DNA from 2 places in the Sphingomonas sp. UYEF23 genome. Region 2 is predicted to be linked to the other one. Evidence: riboswitches for the same ligand, from Rfam matches in the RefSeq annotation. Region 2 holds a riboswitch; the other holds the start of a gene.

Region 1 (9,592 bases), on a different contig from region 2:
GGCTCGCGGCGATGCAACAACTCGTCGAGATCGTCACCGCCGAAAGCGCACAGCAGAATCTGATTGCACCCTCGACGCTGGGCGCGATGTGGGCACGCCACATTGTCGATTCCGCGCAACTGCTGATGGTCGCCCCCAAGGACGCGGGGGTATGGCTCGACATCGGGAGCGGTGCCGGTTTCCCAGGACTGGTGGTCGCTGCGCTCACTGATAGACCGGTCTGGCTGGTCGAGCCGCGTCGCCGCCGCGCGGACTTTCTGGTGCAAGCGGCGGAGGCGATGGGGGTCGGCGATCGCGTTACGGTGAAGTGCGCGCGGATCGAGGATGTCCTTGTCGATGCAAGGATTATTTCGGCGCGCGCCGTCGCATCGTTGGACAGTCTTTTCGCCTGGGGTGCGAAGTGCGCATCTTCCGCAACGTGCTGGATTCTGCCAAAAGGGCGGACGGCGCTGGCAGATGTCACCGCCGCGCAGCTAGCATGGGACGGGGTGTTTCACGTGGAACACAGTATCACCGATCCCGACTCGCTGATCGTTCTTGCATCAGGGGTGACACGCCGATGAACGTCATTGCCGTCGCGAACCAGAAGGGCGGTGTCGGAAAGACGACGACCGCGATCAACCTCGGCACTGCGCTTGCTGCAACCGGGCTGCGGGTGTTGCTGCTCGATCTCGATCCGCAAGGCAATTGCTCGACGGGGCTCGGCATCGCGCGCGCCGACCGGCATCACTCGACCTACGATATCCTGCTCGGCGAGACATCGATCGACGTCGCCGCGATGCCGACGTGCGTCCCCAAGCTCGACATCGTACCCGCGACGGTCGACCTCTCGGGTGCCGAGATCGAGCTGGTCGAATATGAGGAGCGTACGCATCGCCTGTCGCGCGCCCTCGCCCGCTCGGATCATCGCTGGGACGTCGTGCTGATCGATTGTCCGCCGTCACTCGGTCTGTTGACACTCAATGCGATGGTCGCGTCGAATTCGCTGCTCGTGCCGCTGCAGTGCGAATTCTTCGCGCTCGAAGGGCTCAGCCAGCTGTTGAGCACCGTCGAGCGGATCCGCGAGCGCTTCAACCCCGCGCTGTCGATCATGGGTGTCGCCCTGACGATGCACGACCGCCGCAACCGGCTGACCGATCAAGTCTCGAACGACGTTCGCGCGGTGCTGGGTCGCGTGGTGTTCGACACGGTGATTCCGCGCAACGTGCGTTTGTCCGAGGCGCCGAGCCACGGCTTGCCGGCATTGATCTACGATTATCGCTGCCCCGGCTCCGAAGCCTATATCGCGCTCGCGCGTGAATTGATCGCGCGCCTGCCCGCCTTCGATACCCCGCAACCTGCAAGGGCCGCATGACCGACTCGACGCCTCCGATTGCACGCCCGAAGCCGCGTTCGGGACTGGGCCGCGGCCTCAACGCCCTGATGGGGGATTTGGCGCGCGAAGAGCCCGTCGGTGAAGGCAAGGAGAATGCCTCGCCGGGTGTGCGCTCGCTCCCCGTCGGGTCGCTGACGCCGCATCCCGGCCAGCCGCGGCGGCACTTCGACGAAGCCGCACTCGAGGAACTCGCGCAATCGATCGCGCTGCGCGGTGTGTTGCAGCCGATCGTCGTGCGGCCGCACGGCACCGGCTATCAGATCGTCGCGGGCGAGCGCCGCTGGCGCGCTGCGCAGCGTGCGCGACTGCACGAGGTGCCGGTCATCGTGCGGGCGTTCGATGATACCGAAACGCTCGAAGTCGCGCTCGTCGAGAATATCCAGCGGCAAGACCTCAACGCGATCGAAGAGGCCGAAGCGTATCATCGTTTGATCGAGGATTTCGGCCACACGCAGGAAGCGCTTGGCAAGCTGGTCAACAAGTCGCGCAGCCACATCGCCAATCTGCTGCGGCTGCTCGAGCTGCCGACCCCGGTGCAGGAGCGCGTTGTCAATGGCGTGCTGACGATGGGGCATGCGCGCGCGTTGATCGGCGCGCCCGATGTCGAAACGCTGGCGGACCAGGTCGTCGCACGCGGTCTTTCGGTGCGCGATACCGAACGCATGGCGCGCGCTGCCAAGCCTGCGCCGCGCGGCCAGCGCGACAGCGAGGGGCGTGATCCCGATCTCGCGGCGCTCGAGCATCAGCTGGCCGATCTGCTGGGCCTGTCGGTGCGTGTCGCGCACAGCGCCAAGGGGGGCACGCTAACGCTGTCCTATTCGACGCTCGATCAGCTCGACATGGTGTGCCAGCGGCTGACCGGCGAGCGTATCTAGGAGGCGTACGGCGTACGCCTGAGGCCTCCGCCGGACTGGCACCTTACTCGGTGGCGGGCAGATAGAGCTCGCTGCCCTTCGCTTTGAAGGTGGCGCTCATTTCAGCCATGCCGGCCTCGGCCTGCGCACCGCGTGCGAATGCGGCGCGGTCGGCGTCGGCCTCATCGACCGGCGGCGTTGCGGCAAGGAAGCCGTCCGCCGGCTGGTTCTGCTTCGCGGCAAAATCGCGCACTTCCTGCGTGATCTTCATCGAGCAGAATTTCGGCCCGCACATCGAGCAGAAATGCGCGGTCTTGGCGCCCTCCGCGGGGAGCGTCTCGTCGTGGTAGAGCTCGGCCGTATCGGGATCGAGCGACAGGTTGAACTGGTCGCGCCAGCGGAATTCGAAGCGGGCGCGGCTGACCGCATCGTCGCGCATCTTGGCGGCGGGGTGGCCCTTGGCGAGATCGGCGGCGTGCGCGGCAAGCTTGTAGGTCACCACACCGACCTTGACGTCGTCGCGGTCGGGGAGCCCGAGATGCTCCTTTGGCGTGACGTAGCAGAGCATCGCGGTGCCATACCACCCGATCATCGCCGCGCCGATTCCGCTGGTGATATGGTCATAGCCCGGTGCGATGTCGGTGGTGAGCGGCCCGAGCGTATAGAAGGGCGCCTCGCCGCACACTTCGAGCTGCTTTTCCATATTCTCCTTGATCTTGTGCATCGGCACATGACCGGGGCCCTCGATCATCACCTGGACGTCGCTCGCCCAGGCGCGGTGGGTGAGTTCGCCGAGCGTGTAGAGCTCGCTGAACTGCGCTTCGTCGTTCGCGTCGGCGATTGAGCCGGGGCGCAGGCCGTCGCCGAGCGAGTAGGCGATGTCATACGCTTTCATGATCTCGGTGATTTCGTCGAAGCGCTCGTAGAGGAAGCTCTCCTTGTGGTGCGCGAGGCACCATTTCGCCATGATCGATCCGCCCCGCGAGACGATCCCGGTGACGCGCTTTGCGGTCATCGGGATATAGGCGAGCCGCACGCCGGCATGGATCGTAAAGTAATCGACGCCCTGCTCGGCCTGTTCGATCAGCGTATCGCGGAAGATCTCCCAGGTCAGGTCCTCGGCAACGCCGCCGACCTTTTCGAGCGCTTGATAGATCGGGACGGTGCCGATCGGCACGGGGCTGTTGCGCAGGATCCATTCGCGCGTGTCGTGGATGTGGCGACCGGTCGACAGGTCCATCACCGTGTCGGCACCCCAGCGGATCGACCAGACCATCTTGTCGACCTCGGCCGCGACGTTGCTCGCGACGGCGGAGTTGCCGATATTGGCGTTGATCTTGACCAGAAAGTTGCGCCCGATCGCCATCGGTTCGGATTCGGGATGGTTGATGTTGTTGGGAAGGATCGCCCGCCCCCGCGCGATTTCATCGCGGACGAATTCGGGCGTCACGTAATCGGGGATCGATGCGCCGAAGTCCTGGCCGTCGCGGATCAGCTTTTCCTTGGCGGCAGCGCGCCCGAGATTTTCGCGGATTGCGACGTATTCCATCTCGGGGGTGATGATGCCGCGTCGCGCATAGTGCATCTGGCTGACATTGGCGCGGGGCTTGGCGCGCAGCGGGCGTTTAACGACATTGGGATATTGCGGTACGCCAGCCGAACGATCGGGGCCAGTCAAGCCATTGTCTTCGGGGCGAATTTCGCGCGCAGTGTATTCCTCGACGTCGCCTCGCGCGAGGATCCAGTCGCGCCGCAGCGTCGGCAAGCCGACGTGGATGTCGATCCGCGCTTTCGGGTCGGTATAGGGGCCTGACGTGTCGTAAACGCGCAAGGGCGGCTCGCCACACGATGGTTCGAGTAGGATCTCGCGCATCGCGACGCCTGGCCCGGGAATCGCTGCCGAGGGCACGTAGATCTTGCGCGAGCCACGGATCGGGCCGGTCGTCACGCCGATTTCGGTACGCGCGGGGATATCTGCCATGCTCTTCGCTCCAAAATCGCAAGGAGCAAAGACGGTTTCCGGGCGGTCACCGCTCCCTCCCTACGCCCGTATTAACGGGATCAGGTTGATGCGGGTCGGGGGCTCGTGCCCCCCTCTCAGCCGCCGAATAGCAGCCCCCCGGGGAATGGCGTCAGTCTAGGCGCTCGCGCGCGGCGTGCAACTAGTTTGCGGCGCTGGTGCGGATGTTGCCATTGAGACCATTGGGGAAGAAGCCCCCGCCGACCACGGCATTCTTGTTGAGATAGACGACGTTGAGCACCTGGCCCGCGGTACGGCCGTAGACGAGGCCGTTGGCGTCGACCGGAACGAGGTTCGAGGTCGTCGCGGTTCCGGTAATGCCCTGATCGATGTCGCTCGTACCATCGAGGCTATCGCGCGCGTCGCTGATCAGCCCGGCATTGACGCGCAGGCTCGGCGTGGCGAGGCCCTTCGAATAGAGCACGGTGCGGATCAGGCCGGCGTGGTACGCCTCGGTCGCGAGGATGCCCGCAGCGGCATCGAGCAGCAACGTCGTGTTGATCGTCTGCGCTGCGCCCTTGTACGCCGTCACGCCGACATCTTCGAAGATGAACGCACCGAGCAGGAAGTTCTCGTCGCTGGCGTAAGGGTCGAAGGTGCCGTTGACGCGATCGACGACGCCGTTGGTGGTTGCGATCCCGGCGGCGCGCGCGGCGGCCGAGAAGGCGCCATTGGCGCCACCATCGATGTTGATCGACGGCATCGCAACCGCCGCAGCGCCGAGTGCCGAACGCAGGAAGGCGACATGGGCGACTTCGTCGGCGGCGATCTCGACCGCATATTGCTGGACGATCGGATCGGTGAAAGTGACCTTGCGGCCGCCCGTCACGGTGCCTTGGACGGTCTGGTTGCCATCGCCCTTGGCGATCAACGCATTGGGCAGCCCTGCGCCAGTGACGGCATAGCTGTAGAACTGCGCTTCGAGATATTCGAGGTTGAGCGCAAAGTTGAGCGTGTCCTGGTCCTGCAGCGTGCTGGTCGAGCTCGGGCTCGGCGTCGGCGTTGCGGTTGCCGTCGCGCCTGGATCGGTGCTCGTCGAGCCGCTGCCGCCGCAGGCCGACAGCAGCGATGCGCCGCCAACGGCGAGCGAAGCGACGCCCGCGCTGCGCAGGAAATTACGGCGCTCGGCGCGGCGGCGTTCGCCGGCGTCGAGAACCTGCAAGAGGATGTCGCTATCGATCACTGGGGGAACTCCCGTTCGGGCAAGCTGGAAGGCGTCAGGCTGAAGGTATCGGGCGGCTCAATTCGCGGTGCTGGTCACGATGGTGCCATTGAGCCCATTGGGGAAGAAGCCCCCCTTCGCGACAGCCAGACTGTTGAGATAGACGATATTGAGCACGTTGCCCGTCGAGCGGCCATAGGCGATGCCGTCGAGCCCGGTGGGGACGATGTTCGATGCCGTCAGGCCGTTGAGCGCGGCGAACTGGCTGTTCGCGACGACTGCCGAGGCAATGCCCTGATCGTCGTCGGAGGTGCCGTCGAGCTTGTCGCGAACGTCGGAGATCGCGCCCGCCGCGGTGCGCAGCGACGGCGTCGCCAGGCCCTTGCTGTACAGCACGGTGCGGATGATCGAGGCATGATAGGCCTCCGCGGCGAGGATGCCCGCCGCCGCGTCGATATAGGCCTTGGTCGTCAGCAGCGAGGCCGCGCCCTTATAGGCGGTGACGCCGACATCTTCGAACAGGAAGGCGGCGAGTAGGAAGTTCTGGTCGTTGGCGTACGGGTCGAATGTGCCGTTGACGTTGTCGACCGCGCCGCTTGCATTGGTCGCGAGGCCGGCGGCGCGTGCAGCGACCGTGAAGGCGCCCGTGGCGGTGCTGCCGATGTCGATTGCGGGCTGCGCGACGGCGACGGTGCCGAGCTGGCTGCGAAGGAAGGCGACGTGCTGCGTTTCGTCACCGGCGATCTCGCGCGCATATTGCGCGACGAGCGGATCGCTGAAGCTGACCTGGCGACCACCCGTGACCGTTCCCTGCGTCGTCGTGCTGGCGCTGCCCGGGGTGAGCTGGCTGTTGGGCAAGCCCGTACCGAAGACGGCGTAGGAATAGAATTGCGCCTCGAGATATTCGAGGTTCAGCGCAAAATTGAGGATGTCGGTTTCCGACGTCGCCTGCGCCGATGCGCTGGTCCCGACCGCGACGGCGGCGGCGCCGACTGCGGCGACGGCACCGGCTCCAAGGGCTGTGCGGAAGAATTCGCGGCGCTCATTCCGACGGTCGGCGCGGGCTTCGAGGCGCTCGATCAGCTGGTCTTCGGTGTCGGTCATTGGGGCGAACCCTTTTGCTGGAAACGCTATAGTGCGGCGCTGGCGTGGCACCTCACGCGCGACGGCGCAAGACCCGAATAGCTGGAGCGTCGGCCATTCCCGACGATCCGCGCGCAAACGCAAACCCGCCGCGAAATCACGAAATGTGTTCCACGGCGGGTCCTGAACCTGCGCTGAATTGCGCCGGGGTTAGAAGGTGTAAGCGAGCCCGACGGCGCCCAGCCACTGGTTGGGCGAGCCGGCGATGCGAACGATCGGGGCGTAGGAGAAGTCCCCCAGCGACCGTGAATAGGTACCGCCGGCGACGACCTTTACGCCGTGGAGCAAATTGCCGGTCAGCGAATAGGTCGCAAAACCGCCGACCGAATAGTTCTTCCAGCCCGAGCGTGCCGCGTAGGTCGGGAGGCCGCTCGCGAGGCTCTGCGTCGGCGTGATGCTGAAATAGGTGTCGGCATAACCCTGCCCGACATGCTGTGCCGAGGCGAGGATGCCGACCGCGGCCTTGCGGCTGAGTGGCGTCAGATAGGTGAAGCTCGGCTGCCAGATCCCGCTATTGTGCGCGCCGGTCACGCCCTTGCGATAGCTGACCGACACCGAAATCTTGTCGTACGGGCTGGTGATCACGCCGGTCTTGCCGATGCCGATATAGCCACCGAGCTCAAGCGCGGTGCTGCGCTTGCCGAGTGCGCGGACGCGGACGTCGTCGATGTTCTTGATGCTCGAGCGGTCGAAATTGATCACGCCGATCGGACCGAATTGCAGATCGATCGACTGGCCCGGGCGGTTCGGGATCAGATCGACACTGGCACGGTTGCCGATCACCGAGAAGTTGAAGCCCTTGACCGAGCCGATCGCGGCGGGTGCCGGCACGAAGCGATACTCGTTCGAGCCGTCATAATCGGGAAGGTAAGCGCCACCGATGCCGACCGTGACCGAATCCTTGTTGAAGTCGGCGGCGATCTGGTCGTTGTCCGCCGGGGCGGGCGGCGCGCTTTGCGCAAACGCCGGGGCCGCACTGGCGATCAGCAGGGTGGCGGCGGATATAAGAAAGCGACGATCGATCACGGGGTAGCTCCAGAATCTAAGGATTTGGGGCCGTAACGCTCGCGCAACGCTTTGGGTCCGAAAATGTAGACTAGAGCAGATAACGCATTTTGATCTGTTGCCGATCTGCATCACCTGTCAGCGTGAAGCGGGCCGCAGCAAAGCGCGGCGGGCCAAAGCTCACTGCGGGATTGCGAGAAAAACCAAAGCCTTCGCGCGGAATCCCGGCGAAGGTGTCGAGCTTGCGGTTGTTGTTCTCGTCATGGATCACCGCGACGGCATAATCGCCGTGCGTTAGCCCATCGAAGCGCAAGCTGCCGGCTGTCGCGGGTATGGAGCGCGTCACGGCCTGAGCATCGTCGATGCACGCGGGGAAGTTCTGCGGGTCGGCGGTCAGGCAGACGCGGACCGATCCCTTGTGCGACCGCAGATTGGTGAGATCGACCGACAGGTCACTCGTTGCCACCGCCCCCGGCAGCGCCAGCAACACCACCGCCGACGCGCCGCCGACGCACGCGAGCCTGCGCATGCGCTTTGACAAAATCGCCGACACCCTTGTCGGTGCCGCAGAGCCGATCCCAGAAACGGAAATAGAGACCATAATTTCCTCGATAGAGATCGTGGTGCCGTTGGTGATGGCTGGCCGTGATCAGCCATGCCCCCAATGGTCCATTCCACATGAACCGGGGAAAGACTTCCCAACCCATATGATTGGTGACCCCCATAACCGTCATGATCGCGAGGACCAAGCCGAGGCAGCCGATATTGATGGGAATAAGGAAGACAAGTAGCGGAATTATCACAGCGCCGGTGATCGCCTCGATCGGATGGAACGCCATCGCCGCCCACGCTGTCGGCGGGCGGCTGTCGTGATGCACCGCGTGCGCGAGCTTGAACGCGCGCGGCGTGTGCATCCAGCGATGCGTCCAATAAAACCACGTGTCGTGCGCGATCAGGTACAGCAGCACCGACACCGGCGCATACCATAAGGGGTAGCTGTGCAAATCGGTGTAGATCCGCGTCCAGCCGAGATTCTGCCATCCCCAGGCGACGACGCCCGCCGGCACGCCGTAAATCACCGCCGAGGCAAGGCTCCAGCCAATCTCGCGACGGATCTGCGGCGTCAGGCCGTCGTAGAGGCCGGGATGCCTGACGCGCGTTGCCGCGGCGAATGCGCCTGAGACGATCAGATAGCGCACGCCGACGATCAGCGACATGACGAGCGTGGCGGCGAGGATCGCGAGCAACATTCCTGCGGTGTAGCGCAGCCAGCCCCGCAAGTCAGGGAGATTCGCCGCACCGGCCAGCGTCTTCGGCGTGTCCCACGATCGCCCGCTGCGCTTGCACCTTGCCACATTTCGGCTATCGCAATGGCTATGCCAGAGACTCTCTCCTGCGACATCGCCATCGTCGGTGGCGGGCTTGCCGGTGGGTTGATCGCCCTGGCGCTCGCCAAGCAGCGGCCCGAGCTCGACGTGCGGATCGTCGAGCGATCCGATCGCTTCGGTGGCAACCATCTCTGGTCGTTCTTCGCCAGCGACGTGCGCGATGCCGATCGCTGGATCGTCGCGCCGCTCGTCAGTTATGGCTGGAAAAGCTATGACATTGCCTTTCCGGCGCACCGCCGGACGCTCGACAGCGCCTATTATTCGATCGAATCCGAGCGGCTCGATGCGATGCTGCGCGCCGAATTGCCGGCACACAGGCTGATGACCGGTCGCAAGGTGCTCGCGGCGGGACCGACCGCAGTGGTGTTCGCCGACGGCGACCGGCTCGAGGCCAAGGGCGTGATCGACACGCGCGGGCCGGGCGATCTCGGGCTGCTCGATCTGGGCTGGCAGAAGTTTGTCGGGATCGAGTTCGAGCTGGATACGCCGCACGGGCTCACGCGTCCGATCGTGATGGACGCGACGGTCGAGCAGATCGACGGCTATCGCTTCGTCTACACGCTGCCGCTGTCGCCGACCCGGCTGTTCATCGAAGACACCTATTACAGCGACACCCCCGATCTGTACCGGCCGCAGCCCGGCAGC
Region 2 (9,592 bases):
GGACGATCGCATAGGTGATCAGCGTGCCCATCAACGGCGCCGTACCCGCGGTCGCGGCAAGCCCGAGCGCGGGAAGCATTGCAGCGGTAGGCCCGACATAGGGAATGAATTCGCTAAGGCCCGCCAGCAGCCCGAGCGCCCACGCCGAGGGCACGCCAGCGATCCACAGCCCCGTGCCGACGAGCAGCCCCATCGAGGTCATCCCGATCAGCTCGGCGCGCAGCCACAGCCGCAGCGTCGTGCCGACATCGACCAGCGCATCGGCAAACGCCGGGCGCACCGATGGCGGCACGAGCAGCAACGCGCCGCGCTGATAGACGTCGGGGTCGGCGGAGAAGAACAGGGCGCCGACGAGGAGGAGGATGCAGTTGAGCAGCAACTGGCCGCTGCCGCTCAGCAGGCCCCCGATGTCGCTGGCGACGCGCGATCCGGCGAATGCCGCCTTGACCGCTTCGACGATCTTCGCACCGACCGGCGATTGCGACATCCAGTGCGAAAGCTGGTCGAGCAGATGCGGCAATTGCGAGACGAGCTGGTTGATCTGCTGCGCGAATTCGACGCCGAACAGCCAGCCGAGGAACCCGATCACCGCGAGCACCGTGGTCACCGCGAGCGGCATCGTCGCGCGTTGCGGGACGACCCTGCCATAGAGCTCGGCAATCGCGCGGATGGCGACCGCGCCGAGCATCGAGCCGAACGCGAGGATCAGCAGATTGCCCGCACGCCATACCGCCGCAGTGAGCGCGACGATCAGAATGACGATCAGGACCCGGCGGATGAACCGGGCATCGTCGGCATCGGGGGCAAGGCGCTTCACCCTTCGCGAACGCAAGGGTTGCGAACTTTCTCCGTCAGAAAATCCATCAGCGCCTCGACGCGCGCGGGCCGCAGTGCACTTGGCGGGGTCACCAGATGCAGCGCGATCGGCGGTCCGTGCCAGTCGGCGAGCACGACCTCGAGCTTCCCCGAGGCAAGGTCGGGGCCGACAATGAAGTCGGGCAGCAAGCCGATGCCGAGTCCAGCGCGGAGCGCCGGGAGCAGCGCGTCGCCGCTGTTCGCCGATAGCGGGCCTCTCGGCCGCACGGCAGCTTCTGCACCACCAGGGCCGAAGAAGCGCCACGGTCCGGTGACGTTGGTATAGCCGAAACAGGCATGTTCGCCGAGTTGCGCGGGATGGGTCGGTCGGCCCTCTCGCGCGAAATACTCAGGCGAGCCGACGATATGGATGGCGATCGGCCCAAGCCGACGCGCGCGCAGCGAACTGTCGGGCAGGTCGGCGATCCGCAGCGCGATATCGAACCCTTCGGCAACGATATCGACCTTGGCGTCGGACAGGATCAGCTCGATCTCGATGCCGGGATGGAGCAGCAGGAACTCGGCGACGAGCGGCGCGACGATCGCGAGGCCGAGCGTCATCGGTGCGCTCAGCCGTACCAGCCCGGTCGGGGTCGTCGCGGCATCGTGCGCGGCTTCCTCGGCGGCGATCGCCTCGGCGAGAATCCGGGCGGCATGTTCCGCCAGGCCCTTGCCGGTCTCGGTCAAGGTCAACCGGCGCGACGTGCGGTGGAACAGCGATTGCCCGAGATGCGCCTCGAGCCGCGTCACCGCTTTCGACACCGTCGCCTTCGAAACGCCGATCGAATCGGCGGCTCCACTGAAGGAGCGGTGTTCGACCACACTGGCGAAAATCGCCCAGGCTTCGAGATCGGGAAGACGCATTTGGTACAGGGCTCCAGGCGACGCGTTTCCTTACATGTCGAAACGATCGGTTTCCAGTGTTTCCATTTACCGCGCAATCCAAACGCCTATCTTGGTGCCAACGCAATTCCTTCGGGAGATCCGCAATGATCGAGAAACGTTCGTTCGAGAGCCTCGGCCATGCCGAGCATGGCTGGCTCAACGCCCGCCACCATTTTTCCTTCGCCAATTATTACGAGCCCGCTCGGATGGGCTGGGGCGCGATCCGCGTGTGGAACGACGACGAGATCGCCGCGAACAGTGGCTTCCCGCCGCATCCGCACCGCGACATGGAAATCGTCACCTATGTTCGCAAGGGCGCGATCACGCACAAGGATTCGATGGGCAATGAAGGCCGCACCGGGGCGGGTGACGTCCAGGTGATGAGCGCCGGGACCGGCGTGCGCCATGCCGAATATAACCTCGAGCCCGAGCAGACGACAATCTTCCAGATCTGGATCGAGCCGAGCCGCAAGGGCGGATCGCCGAGCTGGGGTGCCAAGCCCTTCCCGAAGGACGATCGCTCGGGGCAGTTCGTGACGCTGGCGAGCGGCTTTGCCGAGGACACCGATGCGCTGCCGATCCGTGCCGAGGCGCGCGTGCTCGCAGCACTCGTGCGGGCTGGCGAGACGATCACGCACGAAGTCGGCCCCGGGCGGCACGCGTATCTCGTGCCAGCGACAGGATCGGTCGAGATCGACGGCCAGACCTTCAAGGCGCGCGATGGCGCGGCGATGGATGGCGGGCAGACCGTGACGATCACCGCGCTCGAAGATGCCGAACTGGTGCTCGTCGACAGCCAGTAGCGTACGCGTATCCCCCTCCCGCTTGCGGGAGGGGTTAGGGGAGGGGCGTGCCTCGGGCGCTAACCTCTCCGTGTCAGACTTCCCTCCCCCAACCCCTCCCGCAAGCGGGAGGGGAGCTAGCAGAAGAAGGACTATCCGATGACCAAAGTTCTCGTGCTCTATTACTCGTCCTACGGCCATATCGAGCAGATGGCCGACGCCGTCGCCGAAGGCGCGCGCGCCGGTGGTGCCGAGGTCGACATCCGCCGCGTCGCCGAAACCGCGCCGCAGGCAGTCGTCGAAGCGGCGCACTTCAAGACCGATACCGCGCACGAAGTGATCTCCGGCCCCGACGCGCTCGCTGACTATGACGCGATCATCGTCGGCGCACCGACGCGCTTTGGTCGCATGCCGAGCCAGATGGCGTCGTTCTGGGATACCACCGGCGGGCTGTGGTTCGGCGGCAAGCTGATCGGCAAGGTCGGCGGTGCCTTCACCTCGACCGCGAGCCAGCATGGCGGGCAGGAGACGACGCTGTTCTCGATCATCACGAACCTGATGCATCACGGCATGACGATCGTTGGCCTCGACTACGGCTTCCAGGGCATGACCGGCGTCAAGGAAGTGGTCGGCGGCACGCCGTATGGCGCATCGACGATCGCCGATGGTGACGGCAGCCGCCAGCCGCATGCCGAAGAGCTCGCCGGCGCGCGCTATCAGGGCAAGCGCATCGCCGAGACGGCGGCCAAGCTCAAAGCCTGAACCATTTGCGCCTCCGCCGCTCGACCGGAGCGATGATCGGCGGAGGCAGCAATTGCGGGAGCATGACCGGTGGCGGCACCGACGGTGGCTTGAGCCAGAGGTCGGATATGTCGGTCACCCGCGGGCTCGCCGGGTAGCTCGCGCGCGCGCGGCCGACCGCCAGGCGCGCGCGCGTCGCGCCAGGCACCTTCAGATTGGCGCCGACCCAGCGCCAATGCCACGGCTCCCACGTGACGCCTTGCGCATTGCCGATCGGGAACGACAGTTCGAAACCGAAGTCGGGCGCGTGGCTGATCAACCAGCGACCCGCGGGGGTCGTCGCGATGCAACTGTCGACATCTGCGCATCCCGCAGACGGCCGAATCGCGAAGTCGATCGCATAGCCCGTTGCGTGCTCGCTGAACCCCGGCGGCGCGACCGTCAGCGCGCGCATCGCCGGGTCGCCGCAATGGCCGCGTCTGCGATTGTGGCAAAAGACCGCGCGCTGGTGCGCAATCGAGCGGAAGCACGACAGGCCGCGGAGCGTCTTGCCTACGCTGGGCGTCAGCGCGGCGGCGGTCAGCATCCGCGCAAGGTCGGGCGCGGCATCGCGATTGATCACGCAAGGCTGGCCGACCGCGAAACCGGGCGGCGCCGCAACCAGATCGCCGCTTGCGACTTCAGAATAGGGCAGGTGGCCAAGCATGCGTCCGTCGGCCATCGCGGCGGGGAGGTCGCCGGGATAAAGGCCAGCCGGAACAGCCGTTTGGGCGAGCGTGGGGGAAGCCGCCCACGGCGCCAGCGCGATCCCCATCGCCCAAGTTCGCATCGCTCGCACGGCGCGGGCTCTGGCATGTCGGCGCTTGCGGTGGCAAGGGGGTGGGATGCTAGCCAATCATGTTCTTTTCCTCGACGGCGAGGCGCTTGTCATCGACAAGCCCGCCGGTCTCCCGGTCGATCGTCCGCGTGACGGATCGCTCTCCCTCGAAAACCATCTCGACGGGCTGACCTTCGCGTTCAAGCGCTGGCCGGTGCCGGTGCATCGGCTCGATCGCGACACGTCGGGCTGCCTGCTGCTGTCGCGCAATCCCAAGGCGCACGCCCGCCTGCAACAGGCGTTCGAGCAGGGGCTGGTGCGCAAGCGCTATCTCGCGGTGCTCGAGGGCGTGGTCGAGGGTGAGAGCGGGCTGATCGATCTCGCGCTTGCGAAGGTCAGCACCGAAGAGACCGGCTGGCGGATGGTCGGCGATCCGCTCGGCGCCAAGGGCAGCAAGGCATCGCGGACCGCGTGGCGCGTGCTGTCGATCAAGGACGGGCGCAGCTTCGTCGAGTTCATCCCCGAGACCGGGCGGACGCACCAAATCCGCGTCCATGCTGCCGAGGCGCTCGGCGCTGCGGTGGTCGGCGATCCGATTTACGGCAACGGCACCAAGGCGAACGGCGCCGCGACGCTGCTCCACGCCGCCGAATTGATGGTGCCACGGGCGGGCAAGGAGCCGATCATCGCCAAGGCGCCGCTCCCCGAGCGCTTCATCGCGGCGGGATTTACCGAAGCTGATGCCGCGCCCGCGCAATAGCGCTTTCCTCGCGTGACCTGACCGACTAAGCCCCGCGCTCCCCGGGGGGCCGCTTATGCGCGGCTGAGAGGTGGGCTGCAGCCCACGACCCGCTGAACCTGATCCGGTTGATACCGGCGTAGGGAGGGCTGGCGGCAGACTCCGTTACCCCTCCGTGTAGGAGTGACGACGGATGACGCGAAGGCTTTTCACGACCGACGGCATCGCGCGCAGCGCGCTCGGCTTCGCGCTGCTGTCGAGCGCGATGCTCGCGGTCCCGGCGTTCGCCGACGAAAAGGATCCGCCCGGCGATATCGTCGTTACCGGCCATCCCGATCCCGAAGGCCTGCTGCCCGACCAGCACGCGCCCAAGGCGCAAAGCGCGATTTCGGCCGATTTCATCACCAAGCAAGCGCCCACGCTCAACGCTTTCCAACTCATCGGCCTGCTGCCTGGCGCAAACGTCTCGTCGAGCGACCCCTACGGCCTGTCGACCAGCTCTAGCCTGACGCTGCGCGGGCTCGGGCAGGACGAGATCGGCGTGCTGCTCGAAGGCGCGCCGCAGAACGACATCGGCTATTATTACGCCTATCCCGCGCAGTTCGCCGATGCCGAGAATCTCAAGCAGATCACGCTCGCGCAAGGTGCGGTCGATCTCGATTCGCCGACCGTCGGCGGGGCGGGGGGGCTGCTGTCGCTGACGCTCGACGATCCCAAGGCGAGCCCGCAAGCGCTCGTCAATCTCTCGCTCGGATCGTACGCCGCGCGGCGCGCCTTCGTGCGGGTCGATACCGGCACGATCGGTCGGACCGGGCTCAAGGCGTTCGTGTCCTACTCCAATATCCGCGCCGACAATTGGCGCGGGGCGGGGTTCGACACGCGCCAGCATATCGACGCCAAGCTGCTCAACGAATGGGGCAACGGCAACCGCGCGAGCATCGCCGTGTCGTTCAACGATGCCAATTCCTCGACCTATCCCAGTCCGACGCTCGCCGACTGGAACGCCCAGGGGCGGGGGTTCAATTATGACCGCAACTATAGCGCCGGGAATACGAATTACTGGCGGCTCCATCGCGCGCCGTTCCGCAACGTCTATCTCGCGGCACCGCTGCATCTGGCGCTCAGCGACCGGCTGACGCTCGACACGACGAGCTATCTCCAGTTCGGCTACGGCAACTCGCCCTACGGCACGGCGCTCTCGACCACCGGCAATTACCTCGGCACCGAGGCGCTCGGGCCGGTCGCGCTGCCCGGCGCGGTCGATGGCGCGGCGACCGTGCTCGGCAATTATACCGGCGACCAGTTCCGCGGCGGCACCGTCGCCAAGCTCACGCTGGCCGCCGGAGCGCACCGGATCACGGCTGGCCTGTGGTTCGATTACGGCAAGGACCGCGTGCTGCAGACCTATGGCGCGGTGCGCGCGGACGGGCGCCCGGTCGATCCGTGGGGCTATCAGGAGACGGCGATCCGCACTGCCGATGGCCGCCTGCTCGCCTATGAGGATAAGCGCACGCTCACGGTGACCAAGGGTTTCTTCCTCGCCGACAGCATAACGCTCACGCCGCGGCTGACCATCAACGTCGGGTTCAAGGGCGTCGATCTGCTGCGCAACGGGCGCAATTATTTGCCCGGTCCGCAATCGGTTGTACGCCGCGACAGCTTTGCCGCACTGCCGCGTGCGGCGGTCCATTATCAACTCGACGACCGGCAGCAGTTGTTCGCCAACGTCACCACCAACTTCCGCGGCCCCAACGAATTCACGCTCTACAACAGCTATTATGGCGGTGAACTCAGCACGCAGGGGACGAACGCGCTCAAGAACGAATATTCGGTCTCGCAGGAGCTTGGCTATCGCTACATCGGCCCGAGCCTGTCGGCGTCGGTGACCGCCTTCCATTACCATTTCCGCAATCGCCAGCTCGCCACGCTGGTCGATGTCGGCGGCGCGCAGGTCAATTCGACGCTCAACGCCGGCAGCCAGACGTCGTACGGCGTCGATGGCGAAATCGACTACCGCCCCGCCGCGGGGGTGAGCCTCTACGTCTCGGGCGAATATCTGCGCGCGCGGCTCGACAACGACCTGCCGGTCGGCGCGGATTTCCTGCCGACGCGTGGCAAGCATGCGGTATCGAGCCCGACCTTCCAGGCAGGGCTCGGCGGGACGTATGACGACGGCCGCTTCTTCGGCAGCAGCGCGCTGAAATATGTCGCGCGCCAATATGCCACCTTCGTCAATGACGAGAGCATCCCCGGCTATGCGACCCTCGACCTGTCGGTCGGCGTGCACCTGGCGAAGTGGCTCGACGGCAAGCGTACCGATCTGCGGCTCAATGCGATCAACGTCACCAATCCGCGCGTGCTGTCGGGCGTGGCGGCAGTGACCCCCAACGCGCGGGACACGATCGGGCGTCGCGGGAGCGTCATCGCCGGGGCAGCGCCAGCTTATTATGTCGGGAGCGGCGCGGCGCTGATCGCGACGCTGTCGCGCGTGTTCTGAGGCAATGGCCGCGAGCGCCCCGCATCTCGTCCACGGCATGGGCACCACGCTCGAGCCGCCGACCTGGCCTGCCATCACGCATGATGACGCGGCTGCTGCGCTCTTGCGCTTCCCTGCGGCCGGTCGGCTCGAAGCGCTCGAATGGCATTCGCCGCGGCCCTTCTCGGCGGCGGCGCGGGTGCGCACGACGCGCGGCATGTTCGTGCTCAAGCGGCACCATCCGGCGGTGCGGACGCCTGCCGGCCTGGCGGAGGAGCACGCCTTCATCGCGCATCTCGCCGCGGCCGGGATACCGGTGCCCGAAATCCTGCTGACCGACGCCGGGACGAGCGCGATCACCGTCGGCGACTGGACCTATGAGCTGCACCGCCAAGGCGCGGGGCTCGACCTGTATCGCGAGCGGCTTTCCTGGACCCCGTACCTCGCGGCCTCGCACGCGCATGCGGCAGGTGCGTCGCTCGCACGGCTACACGCAGCATCGCGCGGTTTCGCAGCGCCGGCGCGCGCGGTGCAGCCCTTGGTTGCGAGCTTCAATATTCTTCCCAGCACCGATCCGTTGGCGGCCACCGAGGCCTATGTCGCGGCGCGGCCGGCACTAGCGGCATTCCTCGAACCGCGCGTCTGGCGGCCGGCGGTGGCGCGACTGTTTGCCGAGCTCGGCCAGGGTGTGCCGGCAGCGCTGGCGGGGCGCGAGGCGCTGTGGACGCATAACGACTGGCATCCCTCGAACGTGCTGTGGAACGCGGACGGGCAGGTGGAGACGGTGTTCGACTTCGGTCTCGCCGACCGCACCTGCGCGGCGCACGATCTCGCGACCGCAATCGAGCGCACTGCGATCGACTGGTTGGCGTTGGGGCAGGGGAGAGACGCGACGATCGGCCATCCCGAAACCGCGCAAGCGCTGCTCGCGGGGTATGCGACGGTGATCCCGCTCGACCGCGGCGAGGTGGCGGCGGTGCTGCGCGTGCTGCCGCTCGTCCATTTCGAATTCGCGCTGTCCGAGATCGACTATTTCACGGGTGTCGTCGGGGATGACGAGCAGGCGAGTGTGGCGTGGGACCAGTATCTGCTCGGCCACGCCGAATGGTTCATCGCGCCACACGGACAAGCTTTCCTGAACACCATCGAGCATGGGCCACTCGGCTGATGTCCGCGCTCGAGATCGTCGCTGTCATCGTCAGCTTTCTGGGGATCTGGCTTACCGCCGTGCGGCGGATGCTGTGCTGGCCGATCAACCTGCTGGCCTGTGCGCTCTACTTCAAGCTGTTCCTCGACGTTCGGCTCTATGCCGACATGGTGCTGCAAGCGCTGTTCGGCATCGCCATCGTGTATGGCTGGATCGTCTGGGCGCGCGGCAAGGAAGATGATGGCGACGTCGTGGTCGAGCCGCTGCGCGCGGGGCCTGCGGCAATCGCGCTTGCGGCGGGCGCGATCGGGGCGGTCACGATCGGGTGGGGCACGAGCCACTATACCGATGCGGCACTGCCGTGGATCGACTCCGCGCTGAGCAGCTTCAGCCTCGTCGCGCAATATTGGACGGCACGGCGCCATCGCGAAAGCTGGCTGCTGTGGGTCGCGGTCGACGTAATCTATGTCGGCATGTTCGTGTTCAAGGGGCTGATGCTCACCGCCGGCCTCTATGCCGCGATGATCGTCCTGGCAGGGCTTGGCTATCGCCGCTGGCGGACCGCGCAGCGCGTTTGACGCTGCGACGGCGGGTAGTTCTTACCTAGCGCATGGCGCAAAAATACTAGGAACCGCGCATCGACCTCGCCGTTATATGGGTCCGATCCGAGCACAATTCGGTGGTGTGCGATGCCGGGCAAGGGATGTTCCCTGCGCTGGGCACCACGCCGCGGTTGCGGATTTCTTCTTCGGACAAGGAGCGAGAAAATGAACAAGGACGAATTCCAGGGCGGTGCACGCTATATCGGCGGCAAGATCGAAAAGGCCGTTGGCGACACTGTCAACAGCCGCGACTGGCAAGTCGATGGCGTTGTCGATCAGGTCGCCGGTGGCGCGCAGAACCTCTACGGTCGTGCAAAGTCGGCGATCGGCGACGTCGTCGACGGCGCCCCTGAGCTTGCCGACAAGATCGGCAGCGAGGCGCGGGTCGCCGGTGATCGTGCGCTGGACGCCGCCAAGCGCGGTGCGCGGACGGCGCAGGACTCAGTCAAGCAGGCACCCGTGCTCTGGGCGCTCGGCGCGGCAGCGCTCGGCTACGGCCTGGCGTGGCTCGTGCACGGCCAGCGCGACTGATCGCGTGACCGTGGCCC

The links. Region 2 has a riboswitch for thiamine pyrophosphate ahead of ABIB28_RS05345 (TonB-dependent receptor). Riboswitches for the same ligand answer to the same signal wherever they lie in the genome.
Region 1: linked by a shared signal. The riboswitch ahead of thiC (phosphomethylpyrimidine synthase ThiC) and the one ahead of ABIB28_RS05345 (TonB-dependent receptor) in region 2 are both predicted to bind thiamine pyrophosphate.

Annotation. Positions count from the first base shown of each region.
Region 1 covers NZ_JBEPNG010000003.1:355,580-365,171, reverse strand. The annotation lists gene ABIB28_RS07855 (16S rRNA (guanine(527)-N(7))-methyltransferase RsmG) at 1-563, shown strand, start outside; gene ABIB28_RS07850 (ParA family protein) at 560-1,354, shown strand; gene ABIB28_RS07845 (ParB/RepB/Spo0J family partition protein) at 1,423-2,250, shown strand; gene thiC (phosphomethylpyrimidine synthase ThiC) at 2,294-4,210, opposite strand; TPP riboswitch at 4,251-4,361, opposite strand; gene ABIB28_RS07835 (ferritin-like domain-containing protein) at 4,392-5,432, opposite strand; gene ABIB28_RS07830 (ferritin-like domain-containing protein) at 5,490-6,515, opposite strand; gene ABIB28_RS07825 (MipA/OmpV family protein) at 6,705-7,580, opposite strand; gene ABIB28_RS07820 (DUF2141 domain-containing protein) at 7,651-8,052, opposite strand; gene ABIB28_RS07815 (sterol desaturase family protein) at 8,012-8,809, opposite strand; gene crtY (lycopene beta-cyclase CrtY) at 8,936-9,592, shown strand, end outside.
Region 2 covers NZ_JBEPNG010000002.1:433,253-442,844, forward strand. The annotation lists gene ABIB28_RS05315 (AI-2E family transporter) at 1-817, opposite strand, end outside; gene ABIB28_RS05320 (LysR family transcriptional regulator) at 814-1,719, opposite strand; gene ABIB28_RS05325 (pirin family protein) at 1,845-2,543, shown strand; gene wrbA (NAD(P)H:quinone oxidoreductase) at 2,682-3,284, shown strand; gene ABIB28_RS05335 (M15 family metallopeptidase) at 3,274-4,092, opposite strand; gene ABIB28_RS05340 (RluA family pseudouridine synthase) at 4,148-4,840, shown strand; TPP riboswitch at 4,873-4,982, shown strand; gene ABIB28_RS05345 (TonB-dependent receptor) at 5,013-7,316, shown strand; gene ABIB28_RS05350 (phosphotransferase enzyme family protein) at 7,321-8,463, shown strand; gene pnuC (nicotinamide riboside transporter PnuC) at 8,463-9,020, shown strand; gene ABIB28_RS05360 (CsbD family protein) at 9,210-9,575, shown strand; gene ABIB28_RS05365 (PAS domain S-box protein) at 9,580-9,592, shown strand, end outside.